DNA from 4 places in the Allobosea spartocytisi genome. Region 3 is predicted to be linked to each of the others. Evidence: predicted binding sites of a transcription regulator. Region 3 holds the regulator's gene; each other region holds the start of a gene.
What was found. The regulator LexA, encoded in region 3, represses DNA repair genes until DNA is damaged. The targets are predictions, from matches to a motif close to TGTTCNNNNTGTGTTCNG.
Positions count from the first base shown of each region.

Region 1: the regulator LexA is predicted to act here: its motif matches at 4,728-4,745, upstream of IED13_RS28985 (ImuA family protein).
Region 2: the regulator LexA is predicted to act here: its motif matches at 2,006-2,023, upstream of IED13_RS04240 (ImuA family protein).
Region 4: the regulator LexA is predicted to act here: its motif matches at 3,215-3,232, upstream of IED13_RS25310 (PA0069 family radical SAM protein).

Region 1 covers NZ_JACXWY010000029.1:19,646-26,900, forward strand. Annotated here, with positions in the region: gene IED13_RS25735 (error-prone DNA polymerase) at 1-2,504, opposite strand, end outside; gene IED13_RS25740 (Y-family DNA polymerase) at 2,501-4,024, opposite strand; gene IED13_RS28985 (ImuA family protein) at 3,939-4,691, opposite strand; gene IED13_RS25750 (hypothetical protein) at 4,800-5,732, opposite strand; gene IED13_RS25755 (ArdC family protein) at 5,732-6,658, opposite strand; gene IED13_RS25760 (hypothetical protein) at 6,978-7,255, opposite strand, start outside.
Region 2 covers NZ_JACXWY010000002.1:293,821-301,075, forward strand. Annotated here, with positions in the region: gene IED13_RS04235 (ABC transporter ATP-binding protein) at 28-1,770, shown strand; gene IED13_RS04240 (ImuA family protein) at 2,039-2,920, shown strand; gene IED13_RS04245 (Y-family DNA polymerase) at 2,826-4,370, shown strand; gene IED13_RS04250 (error-prone DNA polymerase) at 4,367-7,255, shown strand, end outside.
Region 3 covers NZ_JACXWY010000023.1:32,751-40,005, forward strand. Annotated here, with positions in the region: gene trpD (anthranilate phosphoribosyltransferase) at 1-909, shown strand, start outside; gene trpC (indole-3-glycerol phosphate synthase TrpC) at 921-1,733, shown strand; gene moaC (cyclic pyranopterin monophosphate synthase MoaC) at 1,730-2,212, shown strand; gene IED13_RS24215 (molybdopterin molybdotransferase MoeA) at 2,214-3,425, shown strand; gene lexA (transcriptional repressor LexA) at 3,508-4,218, shown strand; gene IED13_RS24225 (ComEC/Rec2 family competence protein) at 4,212-6,491, opposite strand; gene gltX (glutamate--tRNA ligase) at 6,661-7,255, shown strand, end outside.
Region 4 covers NZ_JACXWY010000027.1:24,581-31,835, forward strand. Annotated here, with positions in the region: gene IED13_RS25300 (site-specific DNA-methyltransferase) at 1-836, opposite strand, end outside; gene IED13_RS25305 (ribonuclease HII) at 1,163-1,774, opposite strand; gene IED13_RS25310 (PA0069 family radical SAM protein) at 1,967-3,130, opposite strand; gene IED13_RS25315 (glycosyltransferase family A protein) at 3,285-3,773, shown strand; gene IED13_RS25320 (FadR/GntR family transcriptional regulator) at 3,826-4,509, opposite strand; gene IED13_RS25325 (MFS transporter) at 4,682-6,022, shown strand; gene IED13_RS25330 (dihydrodipicolinate synthase family protein) at 6,019-6,954, shown strand; gene ypfJ (KPN_02809 family neutral zinc metallopeptidase) at 7,037-7,255, opposite strand, start outside.

The sequences.
Region 1 (7,255 bases), on a different contig from region 3:
CGACGCCAGAGGTCGTCGACCGAGGCGAAGGGTTGATTGGCTCGCGCCGCGACGATCCGTGCGGCGTGGCCATTGGCGAGACCGCGAACCATTCGCAGACCGAGCCTGACCGCAAAGCGGCTCTCGTCGCCGGTCGGCTCCAGCGTGCAGTCCCAGCGTGAGGCTGTGACACAGACCGGGCGCATCTCGACGCCGTGCTCGATCGCGTCTCTTACGATTTGCGCTGGCGCATAGAAACCCATGGGCTGGCTATTGAGCAAAGCAGCGCAGAAGACATCCGGATGCCAGCATTTCAACCACGCGCTTGCATAGGCGATCAACGCGAACGAAGCTGCATGACTTTCCGGGAATCCGTACGAGCCAAACCCTTCCAATTGCCGAAACGTCTGCTCAGCGAAAACGCGTTCGTATCCGTTGGCGACCATACCGTCGATCAATTTGATCTTGAACGATGAGACCCCGCCTGTGAACTTGAACGTGGCCATCGATTTGCGCAGCATATCGGCTTCGCCGGGCGTGAAGCCCGCGCAGGTGATCGCCACCCGCATCGCTTGCTCTTGAAACAGGGGCACGCCCAAGGTTTTTCCGAGCACCTGTTCGAGCTCGGGCTTGGGATAGTGCACGGGCTCGCGCCCTTCGCGGCGGCGGAGATAGGGATGAACCATGTCGCCCTGGATCGGACCCGGCCGAACGATCGCCACTTGAACGACGAGGTCGTAATAGGTCCTGGGCTTGAGACGGGGGAGCATCGACATCTGCGCGCGGCTTTCGATCTGAAATGTCCCGAGCGTATCGGCCTTCCTGATCATGGCGTAGGTACGAGGATCCTCGGCAGGAATCGTCGCAAGGTCGAGCTCGACGCCCTTGTGCTGCGCGAGCAGATCGAGACCCTTCTTCATGCAAGTGAGCATGCCCAAGGCGAGGACGTCGACCTTCATAAATCGCAACGCGTCGATATCGTCTTTATCCCACTCAATGACCTGCCGGTCCTTCATGCTCGCCGGTTCGATCGGCACGAGATCGTCGAGCCGATCGTGGGTCAAGACAAAGCCGCCGGGGTGCTGTGAGAGATGTCGTGGCGCGCCCATGAGCTGGCGCGCGAGGTCGAGCGTCAATCGCAGCCGTCGATCGGCAAGATTAAGGTTGAGCTCCTCGACATGGCGATTTTCAACGCCTTCCTCGGACCAGCCCCAGACCTGGCCCGACAGCGACGAAATCAAATCTTCGGGCAGGCCGAGCGCTTTGCCGACATCGCGCAATGCACCTTTCGTGCGGTAACGGATCACGGTCGAGCACAGTGCGGCGTGATCGCGGCCATAGGTCTCGAACACCCACTGCATGACGATCTCTCGCCTTTCGTGCTCAAAATCGACGTCGATGTCGGGCGGCTCGCGGCGCTCTTCGCTGACGAAGCGCTCAAACAAAAGGTCGTTGCGTCCGGGATCGATCGAAGTGATACCGAGAACGTAGCAGACGGCGGAATTCGCCGCCGAGCCGCGTCCCTGGCAGAGGATGTCGCGTGAGCGAGCGAACCTGACGATGCTGTTGACCGTCAAGAAATAGGGTGCGTAATCGAGCTTCTTGATGAGGCGCAGCTCGTGCCGGAGGACAGCGCGCACCTCGTCGGGCAATCCCTCGGGATAGCGGGTAGCAGCACCCTCCCAGGTGAGCTTTTCCAGCGTCTCTTGCGGCGAAAGCGCGGGATCGTCGCGCTCCTCCGGATATTGATAGGCGAGCTCGTCGAGCGAAAAACGGCAGCGGTCGGCGATTTCGAGCGTACGCGCCAAAGCGTCGGGATAGCGCGTGAAGAGGCGATGCATCTCCTCGGGCGGCTTGAGAAAGCGATCGGCATGGCGCTCACGCCGATCGCCGAGCGTGTCGATCGTAACGTTGTGCCGGATGCATGTGACGACGTCCTGCAGGATCCGCCGATCGGGTGCGTGGAAGAGGACGTCATTGGTCACGACGGTTCGGACCTTCGCGGCCGCAGCGGCGTTCGATAGCTCGTGAAGCCGGAGTTGATCGTTCGGCCGGCGCCGGAGCGTGAGCGCCATATAGCCGCGATCGGCGAATGCCTCGTGCAGTTGGCGAAGGTGCAATCGACAATCGTCATCGTCCGTGTCCGGCACGAGCACCGCGATCAGGCCCTCGCCATAAGCAATGACATCGCTCCATCCAAGACTACACTTGCCTTTTCCTGCGCGTCGCTTGCCGAGCGAGAGCAATCGGCAGAGCCGCGAGTAAGCGGACCGATCGGTCGGATAGACCAGGAGTGACATACCGTCAGAAAGATCGAGGCGGCAGCCGACGATCAGGCGCACGCCCGTTGCCTTCGCGGCTTCGTGCGCACGCACGATTCCGGCGAGGCTGTTGCGGTCGATGATCGCGAGCGCCTCGATGCCGTGCATCGCGGCCTGGGCGAAGAGCTCGTCGGCCGAAGATGCTCCGCGCAGGAAGCTGAAATGCGATGTAGTCTGCAACTCAACATAGCGATGGGCGCTCATCCGAACACCCCGTGCATGAACCAGCGATGCGATCCGGTCGCAGCGTCTTCGCCGTCGCCGGCGCGATACACCCAATACCGCTCGCCGGCCTCGTCCTCGAGCCGGAAATAGTCGCGCACCGCGACGAGTTCGGCATCACGCTTCCACCATTCGCCGAAAACGCGTTCGGGCCCGTCTGCCCGTCGCACGCGGCGTCGGATGCTGCGCCAGGTGAAAGTGACGGGCGGATGGTCAGGCAAAAGCGCGACGGTCTCGATCACCTCGGGATGCGGCAGGAGGCGGGCCGGTCGCGGCCAATGCCCCGGCCATGTGGTGCCGGTGCCGGGCGCCATCGCTGGGATTCGAGCGACCGATCGTTCGGGCACGTCGCTGGATATCGGCGCCGCCCGGTAGACGGCTCGCTCGCCGACGCGGTTGGCGAGCGTATCGATGAGATCGGACACATCGGGGACGGCCTCTTCGATCAGCGAACTCACGGTCTGCTTGCGGACAAGCGGCTCGGCGAGACTCGCAGCGAGCGACATCAACTCGATACCGAAGCCCGGATCGATCGTCTCGATCTTGTCGCATAAAAGTCGGGTAAGACGCCTCACGTCGCGCACCGGGACCGCCATGCCAATGCGGATGGCCTGGCGTTGGTTGTCGACGCGCCGAAGATGAAGATCGAGCCGCCGCGCACCGAGGTCGGTCTCCTCAAGGCGTTCGCACAGCGCGACGACGAGCTTGCCGATGTAACGCGCAATGGTCTCGGCCGCGCTGATCGGCTCGGCAAAGCTGCGCCGCACCTCGATGAGGTCCGCCGGCCTGACGGGATCGATCGGCTCAGCCGCTTCTCCGATCGCCTGATCGAGCCGCCGCCCGAGCTCGGGACCGAAGCGAAGCGTCAGCGGCGCGCGCGGCTGCGCCAGAAGGTCGCCGATCCGCTCGAAGCCGAGTACGCGCAGATCGTGGGCCATGGCGGCCGGCAGGCGCAGCGCTTCCAATGGCAAGGGAGAGATCATCGACGGGCCATGCCCTGGTGCTGCGACGAAAGCCGGCTCCGCGACATAGCGGGCGAAGGCGTGCGCGGCACCCCAGGTGTCGGCGATGGCCGCGCGCGCGGCAATGCCGGACATGAGAAGACGTCCGATCAGCGCATCGAGCATCGCCTCTTCACCGCCGTGAAGGTGATCCGCGCCCGTGGTGTCGATCACGATACCGTCGGCGCCGTCCGCCGCGACGATCGGGGCAAAGCGCTGCAGGACCCATAGGGCGAGGCGTTCGAGCGCGGCGGAGTCCGCGATCGGATCGGCATCATGGATAAGGAGATCGGGTACGAGGACTTGCGCCTTCGCGGCCGGCATGCCGGGGCGCAGGCCTACCCTCCGCGCAGCGACATCCGCAGACATCACCACGCGCCGGCTTCCTTCCCGGCCGATCAGGACGAGCGGGGCCTCAAGCGGAGGCGCCGCGTCGCCAGCCTTCCGCCGAAGCCGGTCGATGGACCAGTTCGGCAGGAAGAGCGAGACAACCCGTGTCATCGCAAGCCTCCAACTCAAAATCTGCACTCTCGCCCGCGCGGGCGCGGATCAACTCGACAAGCCATCGATGACGGCCGACACCGGGAACGGGAAGCGGAGCCGAGGGCAGCACCGAGACCCTCCAGCGCGTCATAGCCGCAGTCGGCTGACCGAAATCGGCCGCCTCGGTCTGGCGCCGCCAGCGCCGGAGCGCGATCCCGATCGTACCGGCTCCTTCAGCCGCGAGCTGAAGACGCCGCGACGCAGTCATCGAGAGACGCGCGACCTCGCCGACGACGGCGCCCAGTCCGCCATGGCGAAGACCTTCCTCCATGCAGGCGAGAAGCGCCTTGTCGTCACCTGCCTCGACGTAGATTACCCTGTCGGGCGGCAACCCTGCCTGTGCAAGTGCGGGCGCAAAAAGGTCTGGGCGCGTGATGCACCAGAGCACCTTGCCTTTCGTCCGCGCGGCGACCCCGCCAGCGAAGAGCGCAGCGGCCGCGCCGTCGACGGCGCCGTATCCGCCACCCGCGACCTCATGCAAAGCACCGAGTGCAAGACCTCCGCCGGGAAGCCGCGAATCCACCTCGGCAATTCCGAACGGAAGCACCGATTTCGCGCGCAGGGTTCGGCCCTCGATCTTCTCGATTTGCGCGCGCAATGACTCTATGGCGGGCTCTGGCCGCAAGCTGGTCCTTGACCTCCTGAGATGGCTCTTGCATCATGTTCTCTATTTGTTCTCTAACAGAGGGCATGAGTCAAGGGCGATGACGGATTTCGGTGCGAAGCGATTGACTCATAGCCCGCACATCCCCTCGCACTCATTGCCGAAGAGATCGAGCTGGCCGTGGTCGGCGGCCGTCGACAGATCGGCAAGGTCGAGCGGCACACACGTGCGATGCAGGAACACATCGCCACGGATGCCGCGAAGGCCGGAGCGCAGGGCGCGATCGACCTCGACCGCATCGGCCCATGCCTCGGCGTCGTGATCGCGCATGTCGCGCCAGCGCGCATTGTCGTGGAACGGGCAGCCGATGCACGCGCTCTTCGGCGGAATCGGATAGCCCTGGCGGCGCAGCCATGCCAGGCAGTCCTGCCGGCTCATGCGCCGCTCGATCAGGGGAAAGCGCTTGATCTGCCAGGCCTCGAAGCTCGGCTTGGCCCGGATGATCTCGTCGGTGCTGATGCCAATCCATTGCTCGACGACAGGGAAGGGCGGCGAGCGCTTGCGGGCAAGGCCGGCGAGCTCGCGGACCTTGCGCCGGATCGGGACGATCTTGAACTCCGTGGTGCATTGCCGGCGGATCATGCCGATTGAGATGATGTCGTTCGCGCTGTGACGTTCGCCGATCTCGATCAGCTCGCCCTCGTCGAGAATGGGGATGGGCGTGCCGGCCGGCCGCACCGTGCGGGTGAAAGCCGGAATCGATGCCCAGCGACGGCCCTCGCCGGCGGCAAGAAGATGTTCGCGGATATTGCCGGCCGAAACGATGTGTACGGGAAAGGGGAGGACATTTCCCGACGTGAGCCATTTGAGATGCTCGTAGACGGCGGCAGGTTCCCAGCCCGTGTCTGCGAAAATTGCGCAGTCCGGCATGGGGCCGATTTCGCCATGGGCCGCGAGCAGCGCCATTGTCGTCGATTGGACGCCGGCGCCGAGCGAGAGCACACGCAAGCGGAGCGGGGAGGGCGCGAGACCCTCCCCAGGAATAGGCGGAACGTGAAACATCACGCTGCCTCCCGCTCTGCTGCTTCCGCCGGCTGGAGACCGTGCAGGAAGGCGGCGGCGCGCTGCGCGTGCGCGGCGGCCTGGAAGACCGCGCGCTTGTCGCCGTGCAGGACCTGCAGCCACGATTCAACGTAACTGGCGTGGTCGGGCCGGGGCTCAAGCTCGGGGACAATGCCGAGGTCGGCGCAGATCAGTGCCGATCCGATTTCAGCGACGAGCTCTTCACGCGCGCGTTCGCTGCGATCCTTCGCATAGCGGCTGAGGTCGCGGCCGACGCGGCGTGGATCGGCCGTCCAGTGTATATGCTCATGGCTCAGCACCGCCACGTAAGACGCGGCATCGCGAAAGGTCTCGAACGGCGGCATCTGGATGTGATCGGTCGATGGTGCGTAAAAGGCGCGGGGACCGCCATGCCGGATAACGGACCCGGTATTGGCAAAAAAGCGATCGGCATGATCGATCCGCTGGATCGGATCGATTGCCGGCGCCGGCTGCCGGTAGAAGTGATCGGGCAGTCCGGCGATCTGCTCGACGTTGAAAACCGAATAGGTTTTCAGGAACGGGATGTCACGCTCGATCTCGCCGCCGCTGGCGTCGGTTTCCGTTCGGGTGAAGCGGCTCGCGTAGATGACGGTCGCGCCTGACTCGCCCTTGCGGACATGAGCATCGAGCTCGATCGCCTGCTTGAACGTCATCCAAGTCGGCGAGGTAAAACCGCGCGCAAGCGCTTCCGACCATAGCAGGAGCACGTTCATGCCGCTGTAGGCTTCGCCGTTGTGGCGCAGCGGCCGGGTGATCCGACGGCCGGCATGACCGGCACTCCACGGCTGAACCCAGGGACGGACACCCTTTTCGAGATCGGCGACGATGCGATCGGTGATGCGCGCGTAGACGTCGGCGCGTGAGCCTTCCTTCTTCTCAGTCATTTTCCTGAACCTCCGTTTGGAGGTCGCGCCCATCGCGACCCCGTTACGGCGGTCCATCGCCAGGGAATACAGGGGAGCGGCGCACCCTTGGGCCGCAACGAAGTGGAGGGCGGCGAAGCCGCTGCGCCGGGCCCCGGCCCTGGCAGGACCAAAAGCCGGACGGTGTCGCGACGCGCCTCCTGCTTCTTTTTTCCTCTCATTCGATTTTCGTGGGGAGCGGTTGCGACAGCGACGCGAGAAAGGGCCGGACCTCCTTTAGGGGGCCGGCCCAGCGTCGTGGTGTCGAAGACGGGCGAGGCCGAAGCCTCGCCCGGTGCTATCAGCCGAAGGCGGCCAACTGCGTTTCGGCCGCTTTGCGATCGAGCGTCTGGCCCGGATTTTCGACCGGGCGCTCGAACGGCTTCCAGCGCTCGCCGACGACGTGTTCGTAGGCAGCGACGGCGCCCTCGGCCGCCATGCGCAGGGCGTGCGACTGCAAGGCCATGTCCGCGGCGAACTCGCGCTTGCGCTGCGCTGCGCTGTCGAAACCGACGGGGCCGTCGAGGTCCTCGTCGCGCAGGTCGTTGGACGCTTTGGCCGTCGCATCGCGGGCTTCGG
Region 2 (7,255 bases), on a different contig from region 3:
ACGGTGCCGATCTGCTATGAGCGCGCCATGCTGAGAGAGTTCTTCGCCTATTATCGCCCGCACCGGACGCTGTTCCTGGTCGATTTCGGCTGCGCCGTGCTGTCCGGCCTGCTCGAGCTCGGCTTCCCGATGGCGATGAAGGCCTTCGTCGACCTCCTGCTGCCGCGCGGCGACTGGCCGCTGATCCTGCTCGCGGGCGTCCTGCTGCTCGCGATCTATGGGCTCAACACCGGGCTGATGGCGATCGTGACCTATTGGGGCCACCGGCTCGGCATCAATATCGAGACGGAGATGCGCCGGCGCGCCTTCGACCATCTGCAGAAGCTCTCCTTCCGTTTCTACGACGACCAGAAGACCGGCCATCTCGTCGCCCGCGTCACTAAGGATCTGGAGGAGATCGGCGAGGTCGCCCATCACGGGCCGGAGGATCTGTTCATCGCGGTGATGACCTTCGTCGGCGCCTTCCTGCTGATGCTCTCGGTCCATGTCCATCTGGCGCTGATCACGGCGCTGATCGTGCCACTCGCCGGCTTCATCGTCGCCCGCTATGGCGGCCGCATGACCACCAACTGGCAGGCGCAATATGGCCGCGTCGGCGCCTTCAACGCCCGGCTGGAGGAGAATATCGGCGGCATGCGCGTGGTCCAGGCCTTCGCCAACGAGGCCCATGAGCGCGCGCTCTTCGCCGGCGACAACCAGCGCTATCGCTCGACCAAGCTCGAAGCCTACCGCATCATGGCGGCGAGCCAGGCGCTGAACTATTTCGGCATGCGCCTGGTCCAGCTCGCGGTCATGCTGGCCGGCACCTGGTATGTCGTGCAGGGCAGCCTCAGCATCGGCGGCTTCGTCGGCTTCCTCTTGCTGGTCGGTGTCTTCTACCGCCCGCTCGACAAGATCGCCGCGGTGATCGAGACCTATCCGAAGGGCATCGCCGGCTTCCGCCGCTACCAGGAACTGCTCGCGACCGAGCCCGATATCGCCGATGCGCCCGATGCCGTCGAGGCGCCGCCGCTCAAGGGCGAGATTCGCTTCGAGGGCGTGCGCTTCGGCTATGCCAAGGACAGGCCGATCCTGTCCCATATCGACCTCGCGATCCGGGCCGGCGAGACGGTTGCCTTCGTCGGCCCTTCGGGAGCGGGCAAGACGACATTGCTCTCGCTGCTGCCGCGCTTCTACGAGGTCGATGCCGGCCGCATCACCGTTGACGGCATCGACCTCCGCGAGCTGACGCTCGCCTCGCTGCGCCGCCAGATCGGCATCGTCCAGCAGGATGTCTTCCTCTTCGCCGGCACCATCCGCGAGAACATCGCCTATGGCCGGCTCGGCGCTTCGGAAGCGGAGATCGTAGAGGCCGCCCGCCGGGCGCGGCTCGACCGGATGATCGCCGATCTTCCGGCGGGGCTGGACACGGTGATCGGCGAGCGCGGCGTCAAGCTTTCCGGCGGCCAGAAGCAGCGCCTCGCCATCGCCCGCATCTTCCTGAAGAACCCGCCGATCCTGATCCTCGACGAGGCCACTTCCGCTCTCGACACCGAGACCGAGAAGGCGATCCAGCAATCGCTGACCGAGCTGGCGCAGGGGCGCACGACGCTGGTCATCGCGCACCGCCTCGCCACCATCCGCCATGCCGACCGCATCGTGGTGGTGACGCCGGCCGGCATCGCCGAGCAGGGCCGCCACGAGGATCTCATTCGTGCCGGCGGGCCCTATCAGGCGCTGCACGAGGCGCAGACGCTGACCTGGCAGGCGGCGGGTACGGCGGCGGAGTAGCTGGCCAAAGAACCGGATGGTTATCCCGGACAAGCCGCGAAGCGGCGCCGATCCGGGATCCATGCCGGAGCGCTTCCGAGTGAGGTTCCGGCATGGATCCCGGATCTGCGCTTCGCTCGTTCGGGATGACAGCGGATATGGGACGAAGCCGAAAACTTTCCGTGCCACCCGCTGTCAGCGGTCCACTGCCGAAACGGGAGACTCGACTCGCCTTCCACCGCGCGACGTTCTATAAAAGAACAAAGAGTGAACAATTGCTTTGTCGCCCATGCAGAACGCCATCTCGCCAGCCTTGTCCAATCTGCGCCGCAGCCTCGCCGAGGCGGCCTTGCGGTCGGGGCCGGCTGCGGCGGGCAAGATAAGCCTCGGCGCCACGGAGATCGATGCAGCCCTGTTCGGCGGGCTCGAACGGGCAGCGCTGCATGAAGTCTACGCCGCTGGCGCCGCCGATCTGGCGGCTGCGACGGGCTTCGCGCTCGGGCTGGCGCTGCGGGCGGCGCAAGGGGAGGCGGGAGACGACGCTGCGCGGCCGATCCTCTGGGTGCGGCAGGATTTCGTCGATGCCGAGACCGGCCGTTTGCATGCGCCGGGGTTGAACGAACTCGGGCTCGATCCCGCCCGGCTTCTGCTGGTGCGGGCACGCGACGCCCTGGGCGTGTTGCGGGCCGGCGCCGAGGGAGCGCGCTGTCCGGCGCTCGGCGCCGTGCTGATCGAGCCCTGGGGCGAGCCGCGCGCCTTCGACCTGACCGCGAGCCGGCGGCTCGCGCTCGCGGCCGAGGGGTCCGGCGTGGCGACCCTGCTGCTGCGGGTCGCGGCGGCGGAAGCGCCGAGCGCGGCGCGGACGCGCTGGCAGGTCGTGCCGCTGGCCTCGCGGGCGCTGGAGGCGAATGCGCCGGGCGCCCCGGCCTTCGCCTTGAGGTTGCTGCGCCATCGCGGCGGCGTGCGCGGCGATGCGGCAGAGCGTGAGTGGCGTGTGGAGTGGAACCGTGACCGATGCGCTTTCGAGAACCGAACCGTCTTTGACCGATCCGACAGGCTCATTCCCCGCAGGAACGATGTCCCGCCGCTATCTCGCCCTCTGGTTTCCCTATCTGGCGACGGACAGGCTGCGGCGGCTGGGCCGGATTCCGGCCTTCGGCGCGCCGGCTGAGAAGCCCCATGTCCTCGTCGAGATGCAGGGCAACGCCTTGCGCCTCGCCGATTGCGACCGGCGCGCCGTCCGCCTCGGCCTGACGCGGGCCATGACGCTGGCCGATGCCCGCGCCCGCATTCCCGATCTCGTCGCGCTGGAAGCCGAACCGCAGGCGGATCGGGACTTTCTCGATGAGGTCGCCGCCTTCTGCGACCGCTTCACCCCGCTGGTTGCGCGCGACGAGCCGCACGGCCTCACGCTCGACGTCACCGGCTGCGCCCATCTCTTCGGCGGCGAGGCGGGGATGCTCGATCTCGTGCGGCAGGTGATGGATCGATCGGGCTTGAGCCTGCAAGCCGCCATCGCCAGCACGCCCGAGGCCGCACGCGCCTGTTCCCGCTTCGGACCGCGCGACATCATCCCGCCGGGACGGGACGAAGCGGTGCTGCGCCTGCTGCCGGTCGCCGCGCTGGAGGCGGAGCCCGAGACCGTGATTGCTCTTTCCCGCGCCGGGCTGAAGACCCTGGCCGATGTCGCCGCGCGCCCCTCGGAAACCCTCTCCGCCCGCTTCGGCGAAGCGCTGGCGGTGAAGCTCCGGCGCATCCTCGGCCATGAGGATCGCCGCATCACGCCCTTGCGGCCGCCGCCGGATTGCGTGGTCGAGCGTCATTTCCCCGAACCCTTCGCCGATACGGCGAGCCTCGAGGCGGTGGTCGTCCGGCTGATCGGGGAGGCGGCACGGGTGCTGGAGGCGCGCGGTGAAGGCGGGCGCGCCTTCGAGCTCGGCTTCTTCCGCAGCGACGGCACGGTTCGCCGCCTCGTCATCGAGACCGGCCGGCCCTCGCGCGACGCCAAGGCTTTGTTGCGGCTCTATCGCGAGCGCATCGAGACCCTGGCCGACCCGCTCGATCCCGGCTTCGGTTTCGATGCCATCAAACTCGCCGTGCCGGTCTGCGAGCCGCTCAACACGCAGCAGCACAGCCTCGACGGCCGCGCGGTGGAGGAGGAGGCGGTGGCCGATCTCGTCGACCGGCTCGTCACCCGCTTCGGTCGCGACCGGGTGCTGCGCTTCGCGGCGCAGGACACCCATCACCCCGTCCGCGCGGCAAAGGCGCTCTCGGCCGCTGCGCCCATGCCGGAAGCGGTCTGGTCCGCACCCGAGCCGCAGGAGCCGCCGGCCCGCCCGCTCCAGCTCTTCGAGCCGCCCCAGCCCGTCGAGGCGATCGCGGAAGTGCCGGATGGACCGCCGATCCGTTTCCGCTGGCGGCGCCTCATCCACGACGTCGCTCGCGCCGAAGGCCCGGAGCGGATTGCGCCCGAATGGTGGCGCGACGGCAGCGACGAGCCGATGCGCGATTATTACCGCGTCGAGGATGCGCAAGGCCGCCGCTTCTGGCTCTACCGCACCGGCTTCTACGAGGCCGAGAGCGCGCCGCCGCGCTGGTTTCTGCACGGGCTCTTCGCATGAATCAGTCTGTCAGCCCTTTCGCCGAACCTGTTGCGGCGACAAATTTTTCCTTCCTGCGCGGTGCCTCGCCGGGGCCGAACATGGTGCTGACGGCGCTGCTGCTCGGATATGCCGGCATCGGCATCGCCGATCGCAATACGGTGGCGGGCGTCGTGCGGGCCTGGGCGGCGTTGAGGCAGTTGCGCGAGGATGGTTTGCCGGCGCCCGAGAAAATCCGCGAAGGCGGCAGCCCCGGCGAATATGTCTGGATCGAGAACCCGGATTTCTCCGACCTGCCCATCAAGCCCGAGGAGATGAAGGCGCTGGCGGAGCGCTTCAAGCTCGCGACCGGCACCCGTCTCGTCTTCGCCGACGGCACGCCCGACATCGTTGTCTATCCCGCCAATCGCGACGGCTGGGGCCGGCTCTGCCGTTTGCTCAGCCACGGCAATCGCAAGGACGGCGTGAAGAAGGGCGAATGCCACCTCGTCCTCGACGACCTTCTGAACGATGCCCGCGACCTGCTGCTGATCCTGATGCCGGGCCGCAGGCTCGACGGGCTTCCCGAAGTGCTCGCCCGGCTCGACGAGGCCGCGCCCGGCGCGGTCTGGCTTGCTGCCAGCATGCACCGCCACGGCGACGATCGCCGCCGCCTCGCGCGGCTCAAGGCCATCGCTGCCGCGACCCGCACCCCGCTGATCGCGAGCAATGACGCGCTCTACGATTCCATCGCGCAGCGCGATCTGCAGGACGTGCTCAACTGCATCCGCGAGGGCGTCACCATCGAGCGGGCCGGGCGGTTGCTCGAATCCAATGCCGAGCGCCATCTCAAGCTGCCGCAGGAAATGGCCCGTCTTTTCAGGGATGCGCCCGAGGCTATCGCCGAGACGCAAACCCTGTTCTCCCGCATCGAATTCGATCTCGGCCAGCTCAAATACGAATACCCCGACGAGCCGATCCCGCCCGGCTGGAAGGATCAGGACTGGCTGGTGGAACTGGTCCGCCGCTGCTGCCTGATCCGCTATCCCGACGGCGTTTCGGACAAGGTTCAGGGCCTGCTGGCGAAGGAACTCGCCCTCATCGAGAAGCTCGAATATGCCCGCTATTTCCTGACGATTCGCCAGATCGTCGAGTTCGCCGACAGCAAAGGCATTCTCTGCCAAGGTCGCGGCTCGGCCGCCAATTCCGCCGTCTGTTATGTGCTCGGCATCACCGCTGTCGACCCGGACGAGAACGACGTGCTGTTCGAGCGCTTCATCTCCACCGAGCGTCGCGAACCGCCCGATATCGACGTCGATTTCGAGCACGAGCGGCGCGAGGAGGTGATCCAGTGGATTTATGAGAAATATGGCCGCCATCGCGCCGGCATCGCCGCGACCGTGATCCATTACCGGCCGCGCAGCGCCATCCGCGAGGCCGGCAAGGTGCTGGGCCTGACCGAGGACGTCACCGCTCGCATCGCCGATACGAACTGGGGGAGCTGGGGCAGCGAGATCGGCGACGCCCGCGTCCGCCAGGCCGGGCTCGACCCGACCAATCCGACGATCCGCCGAGCCGTAGACTTCGCCACCCGGCTCTTGGGCTATCCGCGCCATCTCTCGCAACATGTCGGCGGCTTCGTGTTGTCGCGCGGACGCCTCGACGAGACCGTGCCGATCGGCAATGCCGCGATGGCGGACCGCACCTTCATCGAATGGGACCGCGACGACATCGACGCGTTGCAATTGATGAAGGTCGATGTGCTGGCGCTGGGCATGCTGACCTGCATCCGCAAGGCCTTCGATCTGATCAAGGAGAACGGGGGGAAGGACTATGCGCTCGCCGACTTGAAGGATGGCGACGAAGCGACCTACGACATGCTCTGCGAAGGCAAGTCGCTCGGCGTCTTCCAGGTCGAGAGCCGGGCGCAGATGAACATGCTGCCGCGGCTCAAGCCGCGGAAATTCTACGATCTCGTCATCCAGGTCGCGATCGTCCGGCCCGGCCCGATCCAGGGCAATATGGTGCACCCTTATCTGAAGCGGCGGGCGGGGATCGAAGAGGTAACTTACCCCGCGCCTGCGCCGGGACAGGGTGACAAGGACGAGCTTTTCGAGGTCCTGAACAAGACCGAAGGCGTCCCGCTCTTTCAGGAACAGGCGATGCGGCTCGCCATGGTCGCTGCCAAGTTCTCCGACATCGAAGCCAATGGCCTGCGCAAGGCGATGGCCACCTTCCGCAATGCCGGCACCATCGGCAATTACGAGACGATGATGGTCGAGCGCATGGTCGCGCGTGGTTATGAGCGCGATTTCGCCCAGCGCTGCTTCGAGCAGATCAAGGGCTTCGGCAGTTACGGTTTTCCGGAGAGCCATGCCGCCTCCTTCGCCAAGCTGGTCTACATCTCCTCCTTTCTGAAGAAGCATTACCCGGCGGCTTTCGCTGCCGCGCTGCTGAATTCCCAGCCGATGGGCTTCTATGCGCCGGCCCAGATCGTGCGGGAGGCGGAGGAGAACGGCGGCGTCGAACCACGGCCGGCCGATGTCAATTCCAGCTTTTTGGACAACAGCTTGGAAGCCGTTTCGGAATCGAGCTCTTACCATGATCGGCCACGCCATGAGGCCGAGAGAGACCCCTTCGCCCTGCGTCTGGGCTTCCGTCAGATCGACGGCTTCAAGGATGAATGGGGCAAGGCCATTGCGGAGGCGCGGGAAGCGGGCGGCCCCTACCGCGACGTCGAGGAACTGATGCGCCGCGCCAGCCTTCCCGCCCGCGCCATGCGCCTGCTCGCCGATGCCGATGCCTTCCGCTCGCTCGGCCTCGACCGGCGCGAGGCGCTCTGGGCCGTGCGTCGCCTGCCGGATGATGCGGCGCTGCCGCTCTTCCAGGCCGCGCAAGCCCGCGAACTGGGACAGGAGCGGGCGATG
Region 3 (7,255 bases):
AACGCGCAATCCGCCGCCTTCCTGATGGCGCTGCGCGTGCGCGGCGAAACGATCGACGAGATCGCCGGCGCCGTCGGCGCCATGCGCGGCAAGATGATGTCGGTGAAGGCCCCGGCCGATGCCATCGACATTGTCGGCACCGGCGGCGATTCGTCGGGTTCCTACAATGTCTCGACGCTGGCCTCGATCATCACCGCCGCTTGCGGCGTGCCTGTCGCCAAGCACGGCAACCGCGCGGCGTCGTCACGTTCGGGCGCGGCGGACGTGCTGACCGCGCTCGGCGTCAAGGTCGGGCTCGACCCGGCCGGCACGGAACGCTGCATCCGCGAGGCCGGCGTCGGCTTCATGTTCGCGCCGACGCATCACGCCTCGATGCGCCATGTCGCGCCGGTGCGCACCGAGCTCGGCACGCGCACCATCTTCAACCTGCTCGGCCCGCTCTCCAATCCGGCCGGCGTCAAGCGCCAGCTCGTCGGGGCCTTCTCCGAGACCTGGCTGGAACCGATGGTCAAGGTGCTGGCCACGCTCGGCTCGACCCGCGTCTGGGCCGTGCACGGCTCGGATGGACTCGACGAGATCACCACCACCGGTCCGACCCGCGTCGTTTCGCTGGAGAACGGCAAGATCGAGAGCTTCTCGATCAGCCCGGCCGATATCGGCCTCGCCCTCGCCAAGCCCGAGGATCTGCGCGGCGGCACGCCCGAGCAGAACGCCGCAGCCCTCAATGCCGTGCTTGGCGGCGAGAAGACCGCCTTCCGCGACATCGCGGCCTTCAATGCGGCGGCGGGACTGCTCATCGCCGGCAAGGCGGGGGATCTGAAGGACGGCTTCGCCCAGGCCACGGCCGCGCTCGATTCCGGCAAGGCCAAGGCGACGCTCGCGAAGCTCATCGCCGTCTCGAACGGCTGAGGAGGCTGGCCATGACCGACATCCTCGCGAAGATCGAAGCCTATAAGCGCCAGGAGATCGCCGCCGCCAAGGCTGCGATCCCACAGGCCGAGATCGAGCGCCGCGCGCACGCCGCCGGCAAGCCGCGTGGCTTCGCCGACGCTCTCGCCGCCAAGGTTGCAGCCGGGACGCCGGCGCTCATCGCCGAGATCAAGAAGGCGAGCCCGTCCAAGGGGCTGATCCGCGCCGATTTCGACCCGCCGGCGCTGGCACGCGCCTATGCGGCGGGCGGCGCGGCCTGCATCTCGGTGCTGACCGACGCGCCCTCCTTCCAGGGCCAGCCGGAATTCCTGACGCAAGCGCGCGAGGCTTGCGGCCTGCCGGGGCTGCGCAAGGATTTCCTCTACGACCCCTATCAGGTCTTCGAGGCCCGCGCCTGGGGCGCCGATTGCATCCTGATCATCATGGCCGGCGTCGACGACGCCACCGCCCGGGTGCTCAACGACACGGCGCGCGAACTCGGCATGGATGTCCTCGTCGAGATCCATGACGATGCCGAGCTCGACCGGGCGCTCAAGCTCGAAAGCCGGCTGCTCGGCATCAACAACCGCGACCTGCGCAGCTTCAACGTCGATCTCGCCGTGACCGAGCGGCTGGCGCCGCGCGTGCCGTCCGACCGCATCGTCATCAGCGAGAGCGGCATCTTCACCCACGCCGACATTCAGCGTCTCGGCAAGGTCGGCGTCGAAACATTCCTCGTCGGTGAAAGCCTGATGCGACAGGCCGATGTCGCGGCCGCGACCGCGCTGCTGCTCACCGGCAAGGCGCGCGAGAACGCGGCGTGAGCCGGCTCAGCCATCTCGACGCGCAAGGCGCCGCGCATATGGTCGATGTCGGCGACAAGGCCGAGACCGGCCGCATCGCCGTCGCCGAAGGCTGCGTCGTGATGGCGCCTGAAACCATCGCGATCGTGCGCGACGGCAACGCCAAGAAAGGCGATGTGCTCGGCACAGCCCGGCTCGCCGGCATCATGGCGGCCAAGCGCACCCATGAACTGATCCCGCTCTGCCACCCGCTGCTGCTGAGCAAGATCGCTGTCGATCTCGAACTGGACGAGGCCCTGCCCGGCGTGCGCGTCCGCGCCGAGGTCAAGATGAAGGGGCAGACCGGCGTCGAGATGGAGGCGCTGACCGCCGTCTCCGTCGCCTGCCTGACCGTCTACGACATGGTCAAGGCCGTCGACCGGGCGATGCGGATCGAAGGCATCCGCCTGCTGCACAAATCCGGCGGACAATCCGGCGATTACGACGCCAAGGCGCTCTGACATGGCTCTCACCCCGGTTCCCGTCGCGCTCAAGGCCCTGCTCGACAGCGTTCCGGGGCCGACGGGCAGCGAGATGCTGCCCCTGGCGCGCTGCGCCTGGCGCGTGCTCGCGGCCGATGTGAAGGCGCTGCGCACCCAACCGCCTTTCGCCAACTCCGCCATGGACGGCTATGCCGTCCGCGCCGCCGACATGGAAGCCGGCAAGCAACTCCGCGTGATCGGCGAATCCGCGGCGGGGCGGCGTTTCGACGGCAGCGTCCGCCCGGGCGAGGCTGTGCGGATCTTCACCGGCGCGCCGATGCCGGAGGGCGCAGACAGCGTCCTCATGCAGGAGAATGCCGATGGCGTCGGCAGCGAAACCATCACGGTGCGCGTGCCGGCCCATAAGGGCCAGTTCGTCAGGGCGGCCGGGCTCGATTTCCGTCACGGCGACGTGCCATTGACGGCTGGGCGCGTGCTCGACAGCGCCGCGCTTGGCCTCGCCGCCGCGATGGGGCATCCGCAATTGCCGGTACGCTGCAAGCCGCGCGTCGCCATCCTCGCCACCGGCGACGAATTGGTGGCGCCGGGCGAGCCGACCGGGCCGGACCAGATCGTCGCCTCGAACTCCTTCTCGCTGATGGCACTGGTGGAAAAGGCCGGCGGCGAGGCGCTCGACCTCGGCATCGCCCGCGACGATCACGACGACCTCGCGGCGCGGATCGCCGCCGCCCAGGCCGCGGAAGCCGACGTCCTGATCACCCTCGGCGGCGCCTCCGTCGGCGATCACGACCTCGTGCAGGAGGCGCTGAAGCGGGCCGGCATGAGCCTCGGTTTCTGGAAGATCGCGATGCGGCCGGGCAAGCCGATGATGACCGGCCGGCTTGGCCGCATGGTGGTGCTCGGGCTGCCCGGCAATCCGGTCTCGTCGATCGTCTGCGGCCATCTCTTCCTGCTGCCGCTGATCGAGGCGCTGCTGGGCATGGCCGATCCGGATCGTGACCGCAGCATTCCGGCGATTCTCGGAAAAGATATGCCGGCTAATGATGAGCGCGAGGACTATCTTCGCTCGGATCTTGCCCTGACGCCGGCCGGCTGGATGGTGACGCCCTTCGACAGGCAGGATTCCTCGATGCTGGGCACCTTGGCGCGCGCCAAGGCCCTGACGATCCGGCCGGCGCATGCAGAGCCGGCTCACAAAGGCGATATCTGCCGCATTCTGCCGCTGCGGTAGCAGTCGCTTGCGGAACACAAGGCGAACAGTTATAGTGTTCTGGCTTTGTTTCGAATCTGTATCGCGGGCACCGGCGGGGACCATGCTGACACGCAAGCAACACGAACTCCTGCGCTTCATCCAGGAACGCTTGCGCGAAAGCGGCGTGCCCCCTTCCTTCGACGAGATGAAGGATGCGCTCGACCTGCGCTCGAAATCCGGCATCCACCGGCTGATCATGGCGCTGGAAGAGCGCGGTTTCATCCGCCGCCTGCCCAATCGGGCGCGGGCCCTCGAAGTCATCAAGATGCCGGACGGGCTCGCTGGCCCGCAGCCGCGACGCTTCAACCCGGCCGTCGTACAGGGCGGCCTCGGCTCGCAGCCCTCCCTCGCCAAGCCGCGCCCTGCCCCGGCCGATGACGACGCCCGTTCCCCGGTCGCGATTCCCGTCATGGGCCGCATCGCCGCCGGCACGCCGATCTCGGCGATCCAGAGCCGCAGCCATACGGTTTCGCTGCCGCCCGACATGCTCGGTTCGGGCGAGCATTATGCGCTCGAGGTGCGCGGCGATTCGATGGTCGAGGCCGGCATCCTCGACGGCGACACCGTGATCATCCGCAAGCAGGACACGGCAAACACCGGCGACATCATCGTTGCGCTGATCGACGAGGAGGAGGCGACGCTGAAGCGTCTGCGCCGGCGTGGCTCCTCGATCGCGCTCGAAGCCGCCAATCCGGCCTATGAGACACGCGTGCTGGGCCCCGACCGCGTCAAGATCCAGGGCCGGCTGGTCAACCTGCTGCGCCGCTACTGAGCGAACTCGGCCTCGTCCGACGCGACCTCCGGAGCAGCAGAGGCCCGTGTCGCAGCGGGGGCCGGCGCGCTGGGCCGAGCTGCGGCTTCGGAAGGCTTGCGGCGGCTCCAGGGCCGGTCTGCGACGGCGTTTTCCGAGGAATGGCTGCGCCAGCCGAAGGCGGCGCGGTAGAGCGAGGTTGCACCGTCCCGCGACAGCGCCATCCGATCGACGAGCCTGGCCTCGCAAGGCGCGCTCCAGGGAATGTTGGTGACGACGAGATCGGCGCGGCGGCAATCCTCGATGATGGCGATCCGATCCCGGGCATAGGAGATGCTGCGCCCGTCGGCGGTTCGGACGATGCAGGCATTGGCGTCGCAGGCGATGCCGGCACGCAGGGTCGCGTCGTCCGGCGCGCGGCTGTCGCCATCGGAAGCGAGCCATTGCTGCAGGACGAAGCGGCTCGGCCGGCCGGCGATGGCGAGGCGGCCGTCGCTGCCGCGCACGGCGATGCCGGAGCCGTCACGCTCGATCAGGATCTCGGGCCGCTCCGGCTTCGCGGCGAAGGCGACGCCGAAGATGAGCGGCAGCGCCGCCAGCCAGCGCAGCCCCGTGGTCCAGAGCGTGATCCAGAGCAGCGAAGCGGCAAAGGAGAGCAGCACGGCCTGGCCGAATGCCACCACCGTCACGGTCGAATGGTCGATGGTGGCGACCCAATGCGCGACTTTCAACACGATGTCGGAAGCGAGCCCCATCAGCGCCCAGGCCGGCCAGTCCAGACCGAAGGGGTAGGCCAGCACGCCGAACACCGCCGCCGGCATCACGAAGAGCGAGACGAAGGGCAGCGCCATGGCATTGCCGAGCAGGCCGAAGGGATTGAAAGTCTGGAAATGATAGGCGCCGAAGGGCGCCGTCGCGGCCGTGGCGAGGAGCGTCGTCACCACGATGCCGAGCGAGGCCGTCCAGAGCGTGCCCAAGGGCCAGGGCAAGGCCGTCGGCGGCTTCGACCGGTCGCGCTTCTCCCAGCGCTCGGCGAAAGCGACCAGCGCCGCGACCGCACCGAAGGACATCTGGAAGCTCGGGCCGAGCAGGGCCTCGGGCTCGCGCAGCAGCACGATGATCGCGGCGAGCGCGAGATTGCGCATGCTGAGCGCCGCCCGGTCGACGAGGATCGCGCCGAGCATGACCAGCGTCATGATGAGCGAACGTTCCGTCGCGACGTCGCTGCCGGAGAAGATGCAATAGGCGGTGGCGCCGATCATCGCCGCGATCGCCGCGATCTTCTTCACCGGCCAGCCGAGCGCCAGCGTCTGCGACAGCGCCAGCAGAGCCCGCACGAGCCAGAAGATCGTCCCGGCTGCAAGCACCATGTGCAGGCCGGAGATCGAGACGATATGATAGATACCGGCGGCGCGCAGATCGTTGTTCGACGCCTCGGTGATGAGGCCGCGCTTGCCGGTGACGAGCGCGGCCGCGACCGCCCCGCCCTGCCCGCCGCCGACGCTGGCGATGCGCTGCGTGAGGATGTTGCGCGCCTTGTCGATCTCCACGTCGAGCGCGAGGCGCCATGGCAGGGGATGCGGCGCCGGGACGAGTGCGATCTTGCCGGCGATGCTGCCGACGGCGCCGATGCCGCGGAAGAAGGCGTCGCGCCCGAAATCATAGCCTCCGGCGCGGGCCGGCCCCGGTGGCGGCAGGAGCCGCGCGGTGCCGGCGATATGGTCGCCGGGCGCGACCGTGCCGCTGCGAATGTTGACGCGCACGCGCTTCGGCCGGCTCTCGGGCGGCACGCCGGCGATGTCCGTCACCACCAGGACGAGGCGGGCGCCGGCATCGCGCGCCTCGACGCTCTCGACGAAGCCGGTGATCTTGCCGATGCGCGGCCGCTCCAGCATCGGCGCGGCGATATCGGCCGTGCGCCAGACGCCTGCTGCGAAGCCGGCGAAGGCCGCGGCGAAGGCGATGCAGACTGCGGCAGCGGCGGGTCGCAGACGCAGTGCGACAGCGAGGCCGCCGGACAGGACGAAGCCCGCGAGCGGCGCCCAGAGTGCGGGTTCCCGATCGGCGGCGAAATAGAGCAGGATGCCGAAGCCCATCGCCACGGGCAGCCACAGGAACGGGCGGCGGCGCTCGGCCTCCTGCGCCAACGACGCGCCAAGCCAGTCCCGCAGCGCCTGGAGGCGCTCGGCCAGCGGCAGGCTTCCCAGCGCGACTGGCGGCAGGCGCGCCGGCAGGATGCCGGCGACGGCCCTCAGCGCGCTCCGGCGCTCCGGCGATGCAGGTTGCCGCGCCATCCCCCTTCCCAGCCCCTGCCTGTCGGTTGCGCATTGAACGCTTAACCGCCCGGCGAAGCCATGTTACAGGGCGCGCGCTGGTTGTCATGCACGCTTTGGCGTGAAGGCCGGCGCCACATCCTCAAGTCTTGCCCCGGGCGGTTTCATCGCCCGGTCGGAGCTGCCTTCCATGAGCAACGCCGTCGTCACGCGCTTTGCGCCGTCCCCCACCGGATTCCTGCATATCGGCGGCGCCCGCACCGCGCTGTTCAACTGGCTCTATGCCCGCCGGCACGGCGGCAAGATGCTGCTGCGAATCGAGGACACCGACCGCGAACGCTCGACCGACGCCGCCATCGCCGCGATCCTCGACGGGCTGGAATGGCTCGGCCTCGATTGGGACGGACAGACGGTCTACCAGTTCCAGCGCGCGGCACGGCACCGCGAGGTGGCCGAGCAGATGCTCGCCGCCGGCAAGGCCTATTATTGCTACGCCAGCCAGGCCGAGCTCGAGGAGATGCGCGAGAAGGCGCGCGCCGAAGGCAAGCCGCTGCGCTATGACGGGCGCTGGCGTGACCGCGATCCGGCGACCGCCCCGGAAGGCGTGAAGCCGGTGATCCGGCTCAAGGCGCCGCAGACCGGCGAGACGGTGGTGAATGACGAGGTGCAGGGCCGCGTCGTCTGGCAGAACGAGAATCTCGACGACCTCGTGCTGCTGCGCTCGGACGGGACGCCGACCTATATGCTCGCGGTCGTCGTCGACGATCACGACATGGGCGTCACCC
Region 4 (7,255 bases), on a different contig from region 3:
ATGAAATGGCGGCCCAGCGCCTTGGCGACGGCACCCGTCGTGCCCGTTCCGAAGAAGGGGTCGAGGATCACGTCGCCGGGATTGGAGGCCGAGAGCAGCACGCGGGCAAGCAGCGCCTCGGGCTTCTGCGTCGGATGCACCTTGGCGCCGTCGGCGCCCTTCAGGCGCTCATCGCCGGTGCAGAGCGGCAGATACCAGTCCGAGCGCATCTGAAGGTCGTCATTGCCGCCCTTCAGCGCCTCATAGTGGAAGGTGTATTTCGATTGCTCGCCGCGAGCCGCCCAGATCAGCGTCTCATGCGCGTTGGTGAAGCGCCGGCCGCGGAAATTCGGCATCGGGTTGGCCTTGCGCCAGACGATGTCGTTCAGCATCCAGAAGCCGAGATCCTGCAGGATCGCGCCAACGCGGAAGATGTTGTGATAGCTGCCGATGACCCAGAGCGCGCCATCGGGCTTCAGCACCCGCCGCGCCGCCGCGAGCCAGGCTTTCGTGAAGGCGTCGTATTCGGCGAAGGAGGCGAACTTGTCCCAGTCGTCGTCGACGGCGTCGACGAGGCTGTCGTCGGGCCGGCGCAGATCGCCGCCGAGCTGGAGATTATAGGGCGGATCGGCGAAGATGAGATCGACGCTCCCCGGCGGCAGGGCATTCATCGCCGCGACGCAGTCGCCGACGATGACCTGGTCCAGCGGCAATGCCGCAGGAATGCCGCCCTGTTCGAGGAGGTTATGATCGTGAAGGCCCTTGGCCTTCATCCGAGCCCCCAGCGCTGGCCGTCCGGTACGCGAAACCTGAATCCGGACGGGAGCGCTGGCGGTCCCGGTACGCGAGATACCCATGACGCCAAGACCGTTACGCAACTTCAACGAGGGCGATACTGGCGAGTCAGGGTAAAGGCCGGGTTTCCGGTTTGAAAAAAATGCGTCCCATTCTGGGGCTGCAGTTTTTGCCTAGGCCATTGGCAAGAAAGAGAAATTCGTAAACGCACGTTAACCTGCGGACCTCCCGTTGGGGCAGGGGGTGGCGGCTTCGATGGGCTTGCGGCCTGCGGCCAACGTCATGCCCGGGCCTGAACCGGGCATCTCCTGCCGAAGGAGGTTCTGGCGCCTTTTTTGCCTGAGATTCTCGGGTCTGCGCTTCGCCTGAGGATGACGCTTGGCGATCCCTACCGGAACCAGACGCCCTTCACGGGCGCGAAGGAATAACGGTGTTCGGGGCAGGGGCCGTGCTCGGCGATCGCCTTGCGGTGCTGCGGCGTCGCGTAGCCGACATGTCCGGAGAAGCCATAGGCCGGATAACGCCGGCACAGCCGCGCCATCATCCGGTCCCGCGTCACCTTGGCGACGATCGAGGCAGCCGCGATGGAAGCCACCGCCCCGTCGCCCTGAATGATCGCCTCGCAGGAACAGGCCAGCACCGGCGGATCGTTGCCGTCGACCAGGACATGCAGCGGCGCCAGCGGCAGCGCCGCCACGGCCCGGCGCATCGCGAGCAGCGTCGCCTGCCGGATGTTGACGGCGTCGATCTCGACCGCGGTGGCGCTGGCGACGGAAACCGCGAGCGCCCGCTCCATGATCTCCGCGAAGAGTTCCTCGCGCAGCGGCGCTGGCAGCTTCTTCGAATCGTCGAGCCCGGCCGGCACGCGCTTGGGATCGAGAATCACCGCAGCCGCCACCACCGGCCCGGCGAGCGGCCCGCGCCCGACCTCGTCGATGCCGGCCAGCGGCCAGCGTCCGTCGGCGATGGCAAGCGTTTCGCGGGTGAAGTCTGCGGGCATGGCGGGCTTATGCAACAGAGTCCGATTCGGAGCCAGAGCGACGTGAGCGCACGCCCTCCGTCATGCTCGGGCGCAACCCGAGCATCTCTCGCAGGGGGCTCTGGAATCCTCTCGGGCGAGAGATTCTCGGGTCGGCGCTTCGCTTCGCCCGAGAAGGAGGGCTTCATTCAGTAGGCCGGCACTGCTCGCGCGTCAGAACAAGCTCAACTGCGCCTTCTCCTTCTCCGGCTTGACGAACAAATCCGTACGCAGCCGCCTGCGCGCCGTGTTGAAGCCGATGCGCTCGGCCGCCATCTCGAAGCGCCGGCCGATCATCCAGGCATAGGGGCCGGAACCGACCATGCGCTGGCCCCATTGCGAATCGTAATCCTTGCCGCCGCGCGTCGAGCGGATCAGCGACATCACATGGCGCAGCTTGTCCGGGTGATGGGTGAGCAGCCACTCCTGCACGATGTCGCGCACCTCCAGCGGCAACCTGAGCAGCACATAGCCCGCCTCCTGCGCGCCTGCGGCCTTGGCGGCATCGAGGATGCGTTCGATCTCGTGCTCGTTGATCGCCGGGACGATCGGCGCCACCAGCACCGTGACCGGAATGCCGGCCTCCGAGAGCTTGCGGATCGTCTCCAGCCGCTTCGGCGGCGAGGCGGCGCGCGGCTCCATCCCGCGCGCGACCTTCGGATCGAGCGTCGTCACCGAAAGCGCGACCTTGACGAGCCCCTTCGCCGCCATCGGCGCGAGGATGTCGATGTCGCGCTGCACCAGCGCCGATTTGGTGACGATCCCGACGGGATGGTTGAACTTGGCCAGAACCTCCAGCACCTGGCGCATGATGCGCAGCTTCTTCTCGATCGGCTGGTAAGGGTCGGTGTTGGTGCCGATGGCGATGGTGCGCGGCTGGTAGGAGGGAGCGGAGAGCTCCTTCTCCAGCAATTGCGCCGCATCGAGCTTGGCCGTCAGCTTGCTCTCGAAGTCGAGCCCTGGCGAAAGGCCGAGATAGGCATGGGTCGGCCGGGCGAAGCAGTAGACGCAGCCATGCTCGCAGCCGCGATAGGGATTGATCGAACGGTCGAAGGAGATGTCCGGCGAATCGTTGCGCGTGATGATGCTGCGCGCCTTCTCATAGGCGATCTCGGTCTTGAACGCCGGCAAGTCGCCGAGCGAGCCCCAGCCGTCATCCTCCGCGACGCGCTGTTCGGCCTCGTAGCGCCCGCCCGGATTGATCGTGGCGCCGCGCCCGCGCCGCCGCTCGGGATCGATGCTGCTGCCGACATGGGCGAGCGGATCGACAGGCGCGATTCGCACGGAGGCGGACACCGGCTCGCTATCCTGCCGCCGCAGCGGCAGGGCCGTCGGCATCGGCCGGGAAGTCGGTCTGGCCTGGGGCATGGCTGTTCCATCCTGCCGAACGCCGGGAATCGGCGTCCATCATTGGTCGTGAATGTGAACATAACAGGAACAAAAGGCAAGTGACAGGATTGCGACGTGTTGCGCTGCGCCATACACATTGCAGATGCTCACAGCCGTGATCCGTGCGCCCGGCTCGGCGCAAGCCATCGCCGCGACCTTCGCCGTGCTGATCCCGGCGGTGGCTGAGGGATTCCTTGGCCATGCCGTCGTCGTCGACACCGTCGGCGCGGACGGTCTCGCGCGCATCGCCGATGCGACGGGTGCGAGCTATCTGCGCGCGGGCAACGCCGAAGGCTGGCATCTTGGCGCCAAGGAAGCGCGCGGCGACTGGCTCCTGCTGCTCGATGCCGGCGACGTGCCGCAGCTCAATTGGGCGCAGGCGGTCGAGCGGCATCTCCTGCTCGCGCCCGATGCGCCGGCGCTGCTGCCGCTGCGCGGCTTCGCCGCCTCCTTGCGCGAGCGCGCCGCGATCTCCTTCGGCGGCCGGCGGCTGCGTGCGGGCCTGATCGCGCCCAAGGGCGCGGTGCTCGCCGGCCGGCTCGGCCATGCGCCGCGGCGGCTGCAGACGGGGCGGGAGCGCGTGAGCGGATAGCTGGCTCGGGGCGAATGGCCCGGCAAGGCGGCTGCGCAGGAGCGCGAACGCATCAGCGATGTTCGAGATAGTCGCCCGTATAGTTCAGCAGGGCGCGCATGGCCTGGCGCGCGGCATCGGCGTCTTCGCGCTGGATGGCGGCGGCGACGGCGCCGTGATTGTCGAGGTTTCCCTCGAACACGGTCACGGTGAAATCGAAGATTGCGCTGAGCAGCGCGTCGATCGCGCCGTGAAGGCTTTGCAGGACGGGATTATGCGTGGCGTCCAGAACCGCCAGGTGAAAGGCCTTGTCGGCTGAGATCGCGCGGGCGGGATCGTGGCGGTCGCGGACCATGGCCGCATAGGCTGCGCTGATCGCGTCGCGCTGCACGTTGGTCGCGCGCGTGGCGGCGAGCGCGGCCGCTTCCGGCTCGATGATGCGGCGCGCCTCGGCGAAGGCGAGGAGATCGGCGCGGCTGATTCCGCTGGCGGCGATCCAGCCGATCAGGTCGCGGTCGAGCCAGCTCCATTCATGGCGCGGGCGCACATGCGTGCCGTGGCGCTGGCGCACGCTGACCAGCCCCTTTGCCGCGAGGATCCGAACGGCTTCCCGCACGACGCCCCGGCTGACCTGGAAGCGCGCTTCGAGGGCAGGTTCGGCGGCCAGCGCACCGCCCGGCGGCGGATTGCCGCCGACGATCTCGATGCCGAGGCTTTCGACCACGCTGCTGGTCCGGGCGGGCTTGCGGTTGGTCATGAGCCTCGAGCGATGTGGTTCGGAGGCTTCTTAGCCGCCGCCGTCCTGCGTCACAAGCAAGCGGGCTTCGTGTCCCACATGCTTGCGGTCAAACATCATATGTTTTACATCAGATGTTTGAAGGGCCGCGGCGAGAAGATCGCGGTCACCAACACTCGGGAGGAGTTGGGCCATGGCCACCGTCGAAGGGACTGTGAATCGAGCGGAAACGATGCGGCGGGTCGGCTGGCGCCTGCTGCCGTTCCTGATGCTGCTTTATCTGATCGCCTATATCGACCGTTCGAACATTTCGGTGGCGGCGCTTCAGATGAATGCCGAGCTCGGCCTCACCGCCGAGATGTATGGCCGGGCGGCCGGCATCTTCTTCGCGACCTACATCCTGTTCGAAATTCCCAGCAACATGGTGCTGGCCCGTGTCGGTGCTCGCCGCTGGATCGCCCGGATCATGCTGAGCTGGGGCGTCATTGCCGCCGGCATGGCCTTCGTCACCAGCGCCAACCAGCTCTACGGCATGCGCCTGCTGCTCGGTGCGGCGGAAGCCGGCTTCACCCCCGGCGTGATCTATTACCTGGCGCGCTGGTTCCCGTCGCGCGAGCGCGCCAATGCCATGTCGTTCTTCTATATCGGTGCGGCGCTCGCCTCGGTGATCGGCCTGCCATTGTCGGGGTTGCTCCTCGGCCTCGACGGCTGGCACGGCATGGGGGGCTGGCGCTGGCTTTTCCTGATCGAAGGCATCCCGGCGGTGTTGCTGGCCTTCGTCACGCTCAAAGTCCTGACCGACCGGCCCGCGGATGCGGCCTGGCTCGCGCCGGCCGAGCGGGACTGGCTCGAAAAGACGCTGGCGCAGGAGCAGTCCGCCACCCCGGTGTCGCATACGGCCGGGTGGCGTCAGGCCTTCACCAGCGGCAGGGTCTGGCTGCTGGCGCTGTTCTGGCTGCTGCAGGCCTTCGGCACCATCGGCATCACGCTGTTCCTGCCGCTGATCGTGAAGTCGGTATCGGGCCAGAGCAACATGACGGTCGGCCTGCTCTCGGCCGTGCCGTTTCTCGTCGCCTGCATCTTCATGTTCTTCAACGGGCGCCATTCGGATGCGAGCGGCGAGCGGGCGCTCCATCTTGGCTTGCCGCTGGTCCTGGCCGGTCTGGTTCTGGCGGTCGCCGTCCAGCTCGCGGGCCAGCCGACAGTGGCCTTTCTGCTGCTGGCCCTGTCGATCGGTCTCAACTGGGCCGCCATCCCCGTCTTCTGGGCGGTCACGACCGAGTACGTCTCCGGCATCGCTGCCGCCGTCTCGATCGCGCTGATCAATGCGGTGGCGAACCTGGCCGGGCTGGGTCTCCCGCCGGTCATCGGCTGGATCAAGGACGCAACCGGCAATTTCAACGTCGCGCTCCTGGTCGTCGCCATCGCTTTGGTGATCGGCGGATTGCTGGGCATCGTCCTGGCTCCGCGCCGTCGGATGATCGATGCCGTGCAGGACGATGGGCTCGCACGGGCGGGACGGGGCACCCCATGATCCCGGCCGGCAAGACCGCAGCGCTGCATGGCATCCATGCCATCGCCTATGCGCTGTTCGACGAGAACGAGGCGCTGGATCGCGCCGCCATGAGGCGGCAGACGGAGCTGTGCCTCGCAGCCGGGGTCCATGGGATGGCGGCGCTCGGTCTGGCGACGGAGGTCGCCAAGCTCTCGGAGGGCGAGCGTCGCACCGTCATGGACTGGGTGGCGGAGGATACTGGCGGGCAGGTTCCCCTGGCCTTCACGATCTCAGGCAATTCGGTCGCCGAGCAGGTTGCCCAATTGCGCCATGCGGAAAATGTGGGAGCCGACTGGGTCATCCTGCAGCCGCCGGCGGTCGGGAGCTTCCCGGCCGGCGAATACATCCGCTTCTTCGGCCGCGTGGCCGAGAAGAGCACGATCCCCGTGGCGATCCAGAACGCGCCCGCCTTTCTCGGGCGCGGCCTGACGGCCGAGGATATCCGCGTGCTGACCCGCGAATATCCGAACATCAGCCTGCTCAAGGGCGAGGGATCGGCCGTCGAGATCGAGCGCGTCATTCAGCTCACGGAAGGGCAGGTGCCCGTTTTCAACGGTCGCGCCGGCCTGGAACTGATCGAGAGCCTGCGGGCCGGGTGCGCCGGCTTCATCCTGGCACCCGACTGCATCGATCATGCCGTGCGCATCTATGAGCGCTTCCGCGCCGGAGAGGAGGCGCAGGCCGAGGAGATGTACGCGCAGGTGCTGCCGGCTATCACCTTCGTGATGCAGGGGCTCGAGCACCTGATCTGCTATGGCAAGCGCCTCTTCGCGGCCCGCACAGGCCTCCCGGTCTTCGACCGGGCACCGGCCCTGCGGCCGACCGCGTTCGGGCTTTCGCTGGTCGAGGCCCACGCGAAGCGGCTGGGCGCCTTCGCGGCCCCGAATCACGCGGGGAAGAAGCCGGTCTAGCCGGAGCGCTCATATCCGGCGCCCCGGATCGGGGGCCCTTCAGGAGCACAAGCCGGCCATCGGGCTTGCGCTCCTGTCTCTGTCAGATTTGATTCCTGAACGTATCGCAGCTCTGCAACGAGCCCGACTGGAAGCCGGTGTTGAACCATTTGGTCCGCTGCGCCGAGGAGCCATGCGTGAAGGAATCCGGCACGACCACGCCTTGCGCCGCCTTCTGCAGCTTGTCGTCGCCGATGGCCGACGCTGTGCGGATCGCCTCCTCGATATCGCCCTGGTCGAGCCGGCCCATCGCCTGGATGTT